DNA from 2 places in the Veillonella intestinalis genome. Region 2 is predicted to be linked to the other one. Evidence: riboswitches for the same ligand, from Rfam matches in the RefSeq annotation. Region 2 holds a riboswitch; the other holds the start of a gene.
What was found. A riboswitch is a leader RNA that binds a small molecule or an ion and turns the genes downstream of it on or off. The one in region 2 is predicted to bind thiamine pyrophosphate.

Region 1 (6,237 bases), on a different contig from region 2:
CAATTGGTCTTAATGCTTTGAGAGAGAGTAAAAGCTGGACAGGAAGCCCAATTATTAGTTCTGTATATTCAAAAGGTGGTAATGTAGCATTAGGTAGTGGTGCTTTAGAGGGATCAGAAGGGGCATCCAATGTAGCTCTTGGTGTTCGTGCAGGGAGAAACATTAATGGAGCTGGAAATATTATTCTAGGTACAGTTGCAGGTGCTAACGCAGGCATAGATGCTAATACTAATAATAAAGGTACAGCACTTACTAATTCTATTGTTATGGGTACACAAGCGGGAAATAATGCCGGTGGAGATAAGAGTGTTATTATTGGTCATTTCCAAAATAATGCTGTAGTTGCCAGCAATGTAGTTGCTATAGGCTCTAACTCGAGGATAACCAAGCAATTTGGTTTAGGTTTAGGTCATGGAATTACAAATGATGCTAAATATGGATTAGTAGTAGGTTCTTATAATAAGTTAGAAAGTACTGCTGAAAAGTCTGGTGTATTTGGTATAGGTACTTATGGTGTAACTTCTGTATCGGGCCGTGAAAGCTATGCGATTGGTAATAGTAATCAGATATCTACTAATAGTACTTTTGTATTAGGCAATAATATCAAAAATACATTAGATAACTCAGTATTTCTTGGTAGTAAATCAGCATATGTAGTTAGTGGGAGTACAACAAAAGGGATTGACGTATATACAAGTGATACCATAAATGGACAAAATTTAAGCTTTGCTGGAGGCGATAATATTGCTGGCGTCGTTTCTGTTGGTAGTACAAATACGGGCGAAGGGGAAGGAACGAGACGGATTCAAAATGTAGCAGCGGGATTAGTAAGTAAAGATTCTACAGATGCTATAAATGGTAGCCAGCTTTACGCTGTAGCTAATTCTATTAATGAATCTATTAACAATATTACTGATAGTAATACGTATACAACTGGAGGCAGTTATAATTCAGCTACAAAGTCAATTGATTTTATTCAGAATGATACTTCTAAGAATTATAGCGTAGATGTAAGCGGTATTGTGAATGGTATTTCGGATGCAGTGAATACAGGTCTCAATTTTAAAGGTGATGTAGGTAGTATTACTAATGTTAAAATGGGAGAATCGTTATCGATAGTAGGTGGTGCGTCCGAATTAGCTACTGCGAATAATATTGGTGTAGTAAGTAGTGATAAACAATTACAACTTCGTTTAGCAAAAGATATTGATTTAGGGAAAGATGGCAGTATAACAATTGGTGAGACAGTCATTAATAATAGCGGATTAAAAATTGAAAATGGTCCTACTATTAATGATAATGGTATTGATATGGGAGGTACATCGATTACCAATATTAAACCGGGAGATATTAGTAAAGGATCTACTGATGCGGTAACAGGGGATCAATTATATGAAACAAATCAAAAAGTTACTAATTTATCGGGTAATTATAATCACTTGAATCGTAAGATTGATAAAGTTGGTGCAGGGGCAGCTGCTTTAGCGGGGTTACATCCACTTGGTTTTAATGCTGATGATAAATGGTCATTTGCTGTAGGTTATGGTAATTACAAAAATTCAGATGCAGTTGCACTAGGAGCATATTATCAACCTAATGAAGATACTTTGTTGGGAGTGGCTAGTTCTATGGGTAATGGTGAAAACATGTTTAATGCTAGTTTATCCTTTAAAGTTGGACAGTCTAGTGGAGTATCTAGATCTCGGGTGGCTATGGCACAAGAAATTATTGATTTAAAACTAGATAATCAAAACTTGCGTGATAAAGTTAATGAATTAGATGCGAAAGTTAATCAGTTGCTAGGTATTATCAGTAATACGCCAGCATTAGCTGCTTCTAATGAGGGAGAAAGTAGAATTCGTATTGATCATATTTCTGGTGAAGCTAATAGTAAAGATAAAATTGAACGCGTGCGTATCAATGATGAATCTAATGATCAAGTTGAACGTGATGTCTATGGCAATGTGATTTCTGTTAAATAGTAAATATTAGTAGTGTTAAATTTGAAATATAGGAGTTTATCATGAGTTAAATTATAAATAATTTGAGAGAGGTCATTTTGTAAATTTTCATTGTATTATCAACGAGCCTGTACTATAATAAAGAAAATACACAAAAAAGCTAGGGGAGCCTGTAGGCTGAGAAAAGTGCTTGAACACTTGACCCTTGACCTGATTCGGATAATGCCGACGTAGGAAAGCTGTACAGGACGTTTCATAAGCTCATCCACGTGGATGAGCTTTTTATTTTTGCTTTTTTGCGTGTTTTAGACAGTCATTCGTTATATTTAGACCTATGTAGGAGGCCTCTCGATGAAACAGCAAGATAATCAATGTAAAAACACGACAGTAGTAAAGCAAGGTAGCTATACCACGCAAATGGATGCGGCTCGCAAGGGTATTGTGACGCCTCAGATGGAGGTGGTAGCCGCTAAAGAACAACTGCGCCTAGAGGATGTAATGGCCTTGTTAGCCTCAGGGAAAGTGGCCATTCCTGCTAATAAACATTACAAAAGTTTATCGCCTGAAGCGGTAGGTGAACGTTGTCGTACTAAAATTAATGTGAATCTTGGCGTTTCACCGGAGCATAATAATATAGAGGAAGAATTAGAAAAAGTACGCAATGCCATTGCGATGAAAGCAGAAGCCATTATGGACTTATCCAATTTTGGTAAGACGCAGGAGTTTCGTCGTAAATTGATTGATATGTCTACCGCTATGATTGGCACTGTACCTATGTATGATGCAGTTGGTATGTTAGATAAAGACTTAAAAGATATTACGGTAGATGAGTTCTTTTCAGTGGTGGAACAGCATGCGAAGGACGGCGTAGATTTTATGACCATTCATTGTGGGATGAATCGTAAAACAGCGCAACGGATTAAAGATAATCCTCGTTTGACAAATATTGTGTCACGTGGGGGCTCCTTGCTCTTTGCTTGGATGGAAATGAATAATCAGGAAAATCCATTTTATGAATACTATGACCGCTTACTAGAAATTTGTGAAACTTATGATGTTACGTTAAGTCTAGGCGATGCTTGTCGGCCAGGCTGTACGCACGATGCGACGGATGCGGCTCAAATTGAAGAATTAATCACGTTAGGCGAATTGACAAAACGGGCGTGGGCGCATAATGTACAGGTAATGATTGAAGGGCCAGGGCATATGGTGCTTAATGAAATCGCGGCTAATATGACATTAGAAAAACGCCTTTGCCATGGAGCGCCATTTTATGTACTTGGTCCATTAGTGACAGATATTGCACCTGGTTATGACCATATTACGAGTGCCATTGGTGGGGCTATTGCCGGATCTTGTGGGGCTGACTTCTTATGCTATGTGACACCAGCGGAACATTTGCGTTTACCAACGATTGACGATGTAAAAGAAGGTATTGTTGCTACGCGTATTGCCGCTCATGCAGCCGATTTGGCAAAAGGCATTCCAGGCGCACAGGCTTGGGATGATGCTATGAGTAAAGCTCGTGCTGAAGTAGATTTTGATACTATGATTAAACTGGCTATTGATCCTGAAAAGGCACGTCGCTACTATGAATCAAGTAAGCCAGAGTGCGAAGGAACCTGTACGATGTGTGGTAAAATGTGCCCTGCTCGAACGATGAAACATATTTTAGCAGGTGAAGATGTGTCGATTCGGTAGTATTCGGTGGATGGGCTAATTTTTACAAAGTTTCTTTTTTAGGGTGAGGTTTGACTAAATATTTTGAGAGGACTATACTTTTATTAGGGTTATGTGTTAGTTTTTTAGTTATAATAAATAATATGTTAGGGATGAAAGTGAGATTGATATATTGCATGCTAGGTTGCGCTTATATGTTTTATCTATCTTTACATTCCTATTGTGTTATGCTATATTATTATTAAATAGTGCCCTTAGTTGTAGGCATCCCACTATGAGGGAAATGCTGAAGCTTAGGGCTTTTTTTGTAGAGGGAATTATGGAAAAGCGGATTGCAATTTTAGTAGATGGTGGATTTTACCAAAAAAGAATACATGCTTTAAAAGATTTCGACACACCTAAACGAAGTGTCGATTTTTTTTATTGAATACTGTAAACGTCATATTCGAGCAGAAAAATATGATAGTTTTTCTTTATATAGGATTTTTTACTACGATTGCCCACCTAGTGAGAAAGAAGTATATAATCCATTAACAAAAACTGTTATTAGATTAAAAGAGTCCGAACAATATAAATGGATGACAGAGTTTATAAAAGAATTAAAAACTAGACGTAAAGTAGCTTTGCGTTTAGGTCGATTAAGTGAGAATGATATTGTTTATAATTTAAAACCAAAGATAACTAAAAAACTATTGAACGGGTCTATAGGCATAGAAGATATAACGGAGAAAGATGTATATTTGTCAATTGGGCAAAAGGGCGTTGATATGAAATTAGGTATAGATATAGCTTCTTTAGCATATAAACGGCAGGTTGATAAAATTGTTTTGATTGCAGGTGATAGTGATTTTGTACCTGCTGCAAAATTAGCTAGGCGGGAAGGCATTGATTTTATTTTAGATTCATTGTGGAATCCTATTAATGAAGATTTACATGAACATATTGATGGGCTAAAAAGTTGTATTTGGAAAAATGGAGAAAAGTAGGCTTTATATGGTATAATAAAATGTAAAATATGTAATAGCACTTTTTAGTCATCGTTGCAGAAATAGACCTCTTATAATTGAGTGGCGAAGCTTGATTGTAACGAGTGTTTTGATAAACTGATTAAAAAGTAAGTTAATAATTACTGTTGCATTAATGGAGGGTATAATGAACCAGAAAGAGCTTGTCATTGTTGTTGATTTTGGCGGCCAGTATAATCAGCTGATTGCCCGTCGTGTTCGTGAAAATCACGTATACTGCGAAGTGTATCCGTACGATAAAGCAGTGGCTAAAATCAAAGAATTGAATCCAATGGGCGTTATTTTTACAGGTGGTCCTAATAGCGTGTATGAAGAAAATTCGCCACGCATTGAAAAAGAAGTATTTGAATTAGGTATTCCTGTACTTGGTCTTTGCTATGGTATGCAATTGATGGCGCATACATTAGGGGGCGAAGTTAAATCCGCTGAAGCTCGTGAATTTGGGAAAACCCCTGTAACAGTAAAGACTGATTCTCCACTTTTCAAAGGGCTTAGTGAAAATGAAATTGTGTGGATGAGTCACGTAGATTATGTAGCCTCTGTACCAGAAGGTTTTGAAATTGTAGGTCATACAGCTAACTGTCCAGTAGCAGCGATGCAGAATACAGAACGTAAGTTGTATGCTATGCAATATCATCCAGAAGTACTTCACAGTGAGCATGGCAAGGAAATGATTCATAACTTCCTATTTGAAGTGTGTGGTTGCCATGGTGAGTGGACAATGGCTAATTATGCCAAAGTAGCGATTGAAGAAATCCGTAACAAAGTGGGTGACGGCAAAGTATTATTAGCTTTATCTGGCGGTGTAGATAGCTCCGTTGCAGCTGCTCTTATTTCTAAAGCTGTGGGTGAGCAATTAACTTGTATCTTTGTTGATCATGGTTTAATGCGTAAAAATGAAGGTGATGAAGTAGAAGCAGCTTTCAAAGACTCTGGTATGCATTTTATTCGTGTAGATGCGGCAGATCGTTTCCTTGGCCGTTTAGCTGGCGTTGAAGAACCAGAACAAAAACGTAAAATTATCGGCGAAGAATTTATTCGTGTATTCGAAGATGAAGGCCGAAAAATTGGGTCTGTTGATTTCTTAGCACAAGGTACAATTTATCCTGACGTAATTGAATCTGGTGCTGGTGATGCAGCGGTTATTAAAAGTCATCATAATGTTGGCGGTTTGCCAGCTGTTGTTGATTTTAAAGGCCTTATTGAACCACTTCGCAACTTATTTAAAGATGAAGTTCGTGAATTGGGAGCTGAGCTTGGTTTAGCTGATTATCTTGTATGGCGTCAACCATTCCCAGGTCCTGGCTTGGCGATTCGCGTAATGGGTGAAATTACTCGTGAAAAGTTAGATATTCTTCGTGATGCGGATGCTATTTTCCGTGAAGAAATTGCTAATGCAAAACTTGATCGCTCCATTAATCAGTACTTCGCTGTGCTTACTAGCACACGTACTGTTGGTGTTATGGGTGACTTCCGTACGTATGATTACACCTTGGCACTTCGTGGTGTAACCACTACGGACTTTATGACAGCCGATTGGGCTCGCATTCCATATGACGTGCTTGATAAAA
Region 2 (6,237 bases):
GGGTTTCTATTTTAGGCGTTGTATTATCAATCCCTGGTGTGCCTGGGAGTGAATGGATTACTAAGCAAGCGGCTGAGGTTACTTTTTTAGCAACAACAACTCCTGTATTAGCGTATGCTGGTTTGTCCTTAGGTAAAGATTTAGGTGCTTTTAAACAATTGTCCTGGCGTATTATTCCAGTAGCCTTGGCAGTAGCGGCAGGAACATTCATTTGTGCTGTTTTAGTAGCACAAGTTGTATTGCATTGGGAGGGAGTTATCTAAATGGGTTTAACTAAAGCAGAAGTGAAAGATCGGGTATGTCGTGCCATTGAAGCGGCGATGCCTAAATTAATGGATGTGGCAGAGACTATCATGGCGGCACCTGAATTAGGATATAAAGAAGCGAAAACGACAGCGCTAGTACAAAAATTATTTACAGAACTTAATATTCCTTTTACAACGGGCCATGCCTTAACAGGTGTAAAAGGTCGTTTGAAAGGGAAGAGTGATGCGTATCGCGTAGCGATGATTGGCGAATTAGATGCTATTATTTGTCCTAAACATCCGCGTGCTGATGTGATGACTGGAGCGGCTCATTGCTGTGGGCATAATGTGCAAATTGCTAATATGTTAGCCGTTGCGATTGGCTTGCAGGCCGAAGGTGTATTAGAGGAATTGAATGGCGAAGTTGTTGTATTTGCAGTACCTGCTGAAGAGTATGTAGAGATAGATTATCGAAATACTTTGCGTGAAGCAGGAAAAATACGTTATTTAGGTGGTAAGCAACAGCTGATTTATGAAGGCGCTTTTGATGATATTGATATGGCCATGCAAATGCATGTAGAAACAGCAACTACGCCAACTGGTGAAATGGGGCTTGGCTCTACTTCTAATGGGTTTATTGGTAAATTAATTACCTATCATGGCAAAGCAGCTCATGCGGCAGCCGCACCTCATGAAGGGGTTAATGCACTGCAAGCAGCTATGTTAGGTGTGATGGGTGTTAATGCCATTCGTGATACCTTTAAGGAAAGCGATTATTTCCGCTTCCATCCAATTATTAATAGTGGTGGTAGTCTAGTGAATGTAGTGCCTGATAGTGTGTCGATGGAAAGCTATGTGCGGGCGTCTAATGTGGCAGGCATGATAGAGGCTAATAAGAAGGTAAATCGAGCTCTTAAAGCAGGGGCTGATGCGGTAGGAGCTACCTGTGAAATCAATGACTTACCTGGGTATATGCCTATGCGTAATGATACGACTATGAATCAATTCTTAAAAGAGAACTCCATACCTCTATTTGGTGAAGCGAATGTAATACAAGGGCCTCATATGGCTGGCAGTACTGATATGGGCGATGTGGCACATATTATTCCTGTAATTCATCCATGGGTAGGTTGTATTGAAGGTGTTTTACATGGCGCTGATTATAAAATCTCTGTGCCAGAGGTAGCTTTTACAAAAACGGCTCAAGCTTTGGCTATGACAATTGTTGATTTGTTATATGGTGAAGCAGAAGGTGCTCAAGCAGTAAAAGCAAATTATGAACCTGTATTTACTAAGGAAGAATACATTGCACTTATGGATAGTATTAGTGAAAATAAAGAATAATAAAAAGTTATAATAAAAAATCTATAAATCAGAGATGATAAAAAGGGACTATAACAAAAGATAGTAGATATATTTACTATCTCCGTTATAGCCCCTTTTTTGCGTGTTCAGAGATTTTAGATATTAAATGTTATATTACATAAACTCATCTATAATAAAATATACATAAAATAATATTGATTTTAATTGACGGTTTTAGTAGCAATGGTATTTATAATAGTGTGTTGTATAAAAAAAGAGGCAGAAAGTGTATATTAAGCACTTTCTGCCTCTTTAATATAGGTTTTCTTATGAAGCTTTTACTTCTGGTGTAATTTCAGATGTACAATGTGGACAACGAGTAGCATCTTCCGCTACTTCCTGTTTACAGAACGGACAAAGTGTTGGATCTTCAACAACTTCTTCTTTTTTAGGGAATAGACGGTTAACTTGTTTAATTACAAGGTAAATCGCAAATGCTACGATTAAGAATTGGATTAATGCATTTAAGAAACTACCATAGGCAATAACTGGAATACCAGCTGCTTTGGCTTCTGCTAAAGTAGCTGCCTGTTGCCCGTTTAAGCTAATAAAGAAATCAGTGAAATCAACGCCACCAAGAACCAAACCAATTGGAGGCATAATAATATCGCTAACTAAAGACGATACAATTTTGCCAAAAGCGGCACCAATAACAACACCGACTGCTAAGTCAATGACATTGCCTCGTAAGGCAAATTCTTTAAAACCTTTAATAAAATCGCTCATGTTTCATTCCTCCTAATGATACCCTTACATCACATATAGTTAGTTTTATATGTGGCTTTGTTAACTGTATGGTATTATATCTATAATTTCTGAAAATAGTATAGCATAACTTGTAGGGACTGTACACAAGAAAATTTATAAATTTCGATATGAATGTTATGCCGTATAAAATAGTAGTGAAAGCCGTTTTACAGGCATTTTTGTAGGTGTAGCGAATAGATTAAGCCGTCATAATATAAGTGCTTTATGACGGCTTGATTTATTAAATATGTTTCATGACATAGTCTTATTATAATTTACAATGAATATTAACTACGTTTCGATGATACGAAACGGCCTGTTACATAGGTAAGGGCGGCAATAATAAGCATAACGGGAAAGGTTGTGCCCATTGGTGTTTCATAGGTCAATACATTGCGATATAGAATAAAACCAAATAGCCATAAGGCTAGGTTGGGTAGGTAAAATTTACGCCCAGATGCATCCTGCTTAAGGAGAAAGTATTGGGTAAAGAGAATCGCAATCATGGGCGTGAATACTGAACCAATGAGAAATAAGAAGTTTTCATACTCTGTCATAGGTATAAAAATAGCTAGCAATATACCTATAATTGTTAGACTAATGGCGGTCTTTTTTTCAGATAGTTGAGGCCAAATGCTGACGGCGCTTACACCGGCGGAAAAGGCATCAAGATAGGTCGTAGTAACTGTTGCAAAAATTATAATGAGTAATGGCCATAAGCCAAGCCCTGTTTTGAGCATAACGGCTGCAATATCTGTTTCTCCTGCATATATGGCAGAACTAAGGCCAATTACATACATCCAAATACTAACTACTGTATAGGTTAGCGTGCTTACAATAGTGGCGCCTAGAGGCTTTTCCGCGTGGCGCGTATAGTCTGATACTAAAGGTAGCCAAGAAAGGGGCATGGCGGTAGCTAATTCAACTGCTGCGCCAAAAGAAAGGGCTTGATTATCGGTTATAGGCACTATTTGAGCTATGCTGGCTTGTGGATTAAAGATGATGAAGCTAAGCCAAACTGTTAGTATAAATAGGAGTGTCACTGCTATTAAGTTAAGGCGGGTCAAATTTGTAAAGCCTAGTAGTAGCCAAAGAATGATAAGGCCACCAATGATAAGTGACCATAGGGTGGTTCCTAAGGGATAAATGGCATCAGTTGCAGCGGCTCCGGTTATAATCATAACGGTAGTCCAGCCGATGAGTTGTAACACATTGGCTAACGCGAAGCCTGAAGCGCCTTGTCGCCCAAAGGCAAAGCGTACTGTTTCCATGGCACTAGCGCCTGTTTGGGCGCCTATAAGACCGGCTAAGAAGAAGAGGGAGCCACCGATGAGATGGCCTAAGATAATAGCCCAAAGTCCTTGCGTAAATCCCAGTGGCGCGAATAAGGTGCCTGTAAAAATCTCAGCGATTGACAAGGCGGCGCCAAACCATAATAAACTGTGGGATAAAAGCTTAGTTTTAGGAATTGTTGTTGTACTCATAGAATACCCTTTCCAACGGCTTATGCTTGGCAGGTTTATATGAGTTAACTAACTGTTTACTGCCAATTATAAGGTATGTTGTTGTAAGTTACGTAAAGCTCCTGTGCGGCGTAATGTGAACAGTAAAATTCCTGCCAATAGGGAGCCACCTATGGTAGAAATTAAAAAAGGAACCACATAGGTATAAAAGGCAATTTGCCCCGCCGTTTTGCCAAGCACTAAAATGGCTAGCGGATATGCCGATAAGCCACCTAAAATACCAGTGCCGAAGACTTCAGCAATTAAGGTGAGTATTAGACTTCCCGTACGATGATAAACAATCCCAGCTAAGAGGGCGCCCCACATGCTGCCTGGATAGGCTAAGATACTACCCAAACCAAGAAGTAAACGTAAGCTACTTGCGCAAAAGGCAACACTTACGCCTGCATAGCGGCCTAGGAAAACAGCACAAAGAATATTTACCATATGTTGTATAGGCGCACATTTACTAATTCCTACGGGAAAGGAAAAGGTACTGCCCACTACGGCAACGGCTACTAATAAACTGGCAATGGTTACTTTTTTTACATTACTTAAAGATGGATTCATTACAAACACCTATTGCGGTCGAGACTGAATGGTCTCCTCTCACGCCGGAACACGGCTTCCCATCGCTGTAATGACAACTGTCGGGCGCTCCCCCGCCAGCTGGTCTATAATTAGACTGTATAAAAAAACAGAGGCACCAAATACGGTACCTCTGCAAGAGTTTGTGTCGTCTATAACATCTTCCTACGACGGCATTATCCGTATCAGGTATAAGGGTCGAAGTTAGATGACTTCCTCTCAGCCTACAAATATAAGCTCCCCTGAAATTTATACCGTGATTATAGCACAGCTCACTTAGATTATGCAACTCCTATCTGTGAATATTTTAAATTGCTTAGCTTAGAGGTTGTAGATATTCTTTACAGTAGTTGTTAGTTATGTTATTATAATACAATCATTAAAATAGTAACTGCCACCGGGTAGTGTGCGTAAGCATATTGTACATATCATTAGGTCTTAGAAGATATGTAGAGTATGCTTTTTCTTTTAAAAATTATTAAGTATTTATAGACTAAAGGAGTGAGGGGCATGAGTCTTACCTTGAGAAAGATAACACTTGATGATATTTCAGAATTACAACGTATAGCTATAGAAACATTTAGAGAAACTTTTGGTCATCATAATACAGAGGCCGAATTAGAGGACTATTTTAATACGGCTTTTAATCCTGAAACCTTAGCAGCTGAAGTTATGGATAGTGAATCACAACATTATTTTGCCTTAGTCGATGGTGTAGTAGTGGGATATTTAAAGCTTAATCAAGGCGCTGCTCAAACGGAACAGGAACTACCTAATGGTTTTGAAATACAACGAATTTATGTATTAAAGGCATTTCAGGGGCAAGGGCTAGGTCGCCTTTTGTTTGAAAAAGCGTTACAAGTAGCTTGTGAAACCGATTGTGAATGGGTATGGTTAGGCGTTTGGGACCAAAATTATAAAGCGCAACGTTTTTATGAAAAATATAAATTTGAACGTTTTAGTGAGCATCAATTTCCTGTAGGCGATAAAGTTGACATCGATTGGATGTTGCGTCGTTCCGTGGCTTCTTTACAAGCTGAGTTTGGTCAATCTAAGTAGTGTTTAATCTTAGATATTATGTCTAATTGTAGATGTTGGGATTGTACCTCAAATAGTTAATGTATGGTAATTTAATAATAAAAAGGAAAAGCCCTTATTCAGTTGTTACTACTATGCTATATAGCATGTTAGTTGCTGAATAAGGGCTTTTTTGCAGGATAAAATTTTAAAAGAAAGATTTTATAGGAAGTATTTATTTAAAAATAAACATTATACTATGCATTTAGTTTTTTAGCGGTTTTTTAAGAATAGCTAATAATAGCGCTGTTATAACAGAACCGATAAGGATAGCTCCTAAATACATGAGCGGGTTTCCAATAGTTGGTACTACAAAGATACCCCCATGCGGTGCTCGTAAAGTACATTCGAAGGCCATAGATAAGGCACCTGCAGCAGCAGCGCCGACAATACAAGACGGAATGACACGAATTGGATCTGCTGCAGCAAATGGAATCGCTCCTTCTGTGATAAAGGAGAAGCCCATAACATAGTTAGTAATGCCTGATTTGCGTTCTGCTGGGGTAAAGCGATTAGGGAAGAAGGTAGTGCATAGGGCAATGGCTAATGGAGGCACCATACCACCGGCCATAACTGCGGCCATAACGCCATATTCACCAGTAGCTAATAAGCCCGTGCCAATTACATAGGCCGCTTTATTAACAGGCCCACCCATATCAACGGCCATCATACCCGCAAAGATGAGACCGATGACAATACGACTGCTTGTGTTC

Region 1: another riboswitch for thiamine pyrophosphate. It lies ahead of thiC (phosphomethylpyrimidine synthase ThiC); the one in region 2 lies ahead of thiW (energy coupling factor transporter S component ThiW).

The regions. Positions count from the first base shown of each region.
Region 1 is NZ_CALPCB010000001.1:168,094-174,330, forward strand. Features, by position in the region: gene NFR27_RS00795 (beta strand repeat-containing protein) at 1-1,982, shown strand, start outside; TPP riboswitch at 2,114-2,215, shown strand; gene thiC (phosphomethylpyrimidine synthase ThiC) at 2,313-3,662, shown strand; gene NFR27_RS00805 (NYN domain-containing protein) at 4,049-4,627, shown strand; gene guaA (glutamine-hydrolyzing GMP synthase) at 4,794-6,237, shown strand, end outside.
Region 2 is NZ_CALPCB010000008.1:44,008-50,244, forward strand. Features, by position in the region: gene NFR27_RS07530 (hypothetical protein) at 1-263, shown strand, start outside; gene NFR27_RS07535 (amidohydrolase) at 264-1,589, shown strand; gene mscL (large-conductance mechanosensitive channel protein MscL) at 1,878-2,336, opposite strand; gene cytX (putative hydroxymethylpyrimidine transporter CytX) at 2,645-3,841, opposite strand; gene thiW (energy coupling factor transporter S component ThiW) at 3,908-4,429, opposite strand; TPP riboswitch at 4,593-4,701, opposite strand; gene NFR27_RS07555 (GNAT family N-acetyltransferase) at 4,958-5,506, shown strand; gene NFR27_RS07560 (PTS fructose transporter subunit IIABC) at 5,730-6,237, opposite strand, start outside.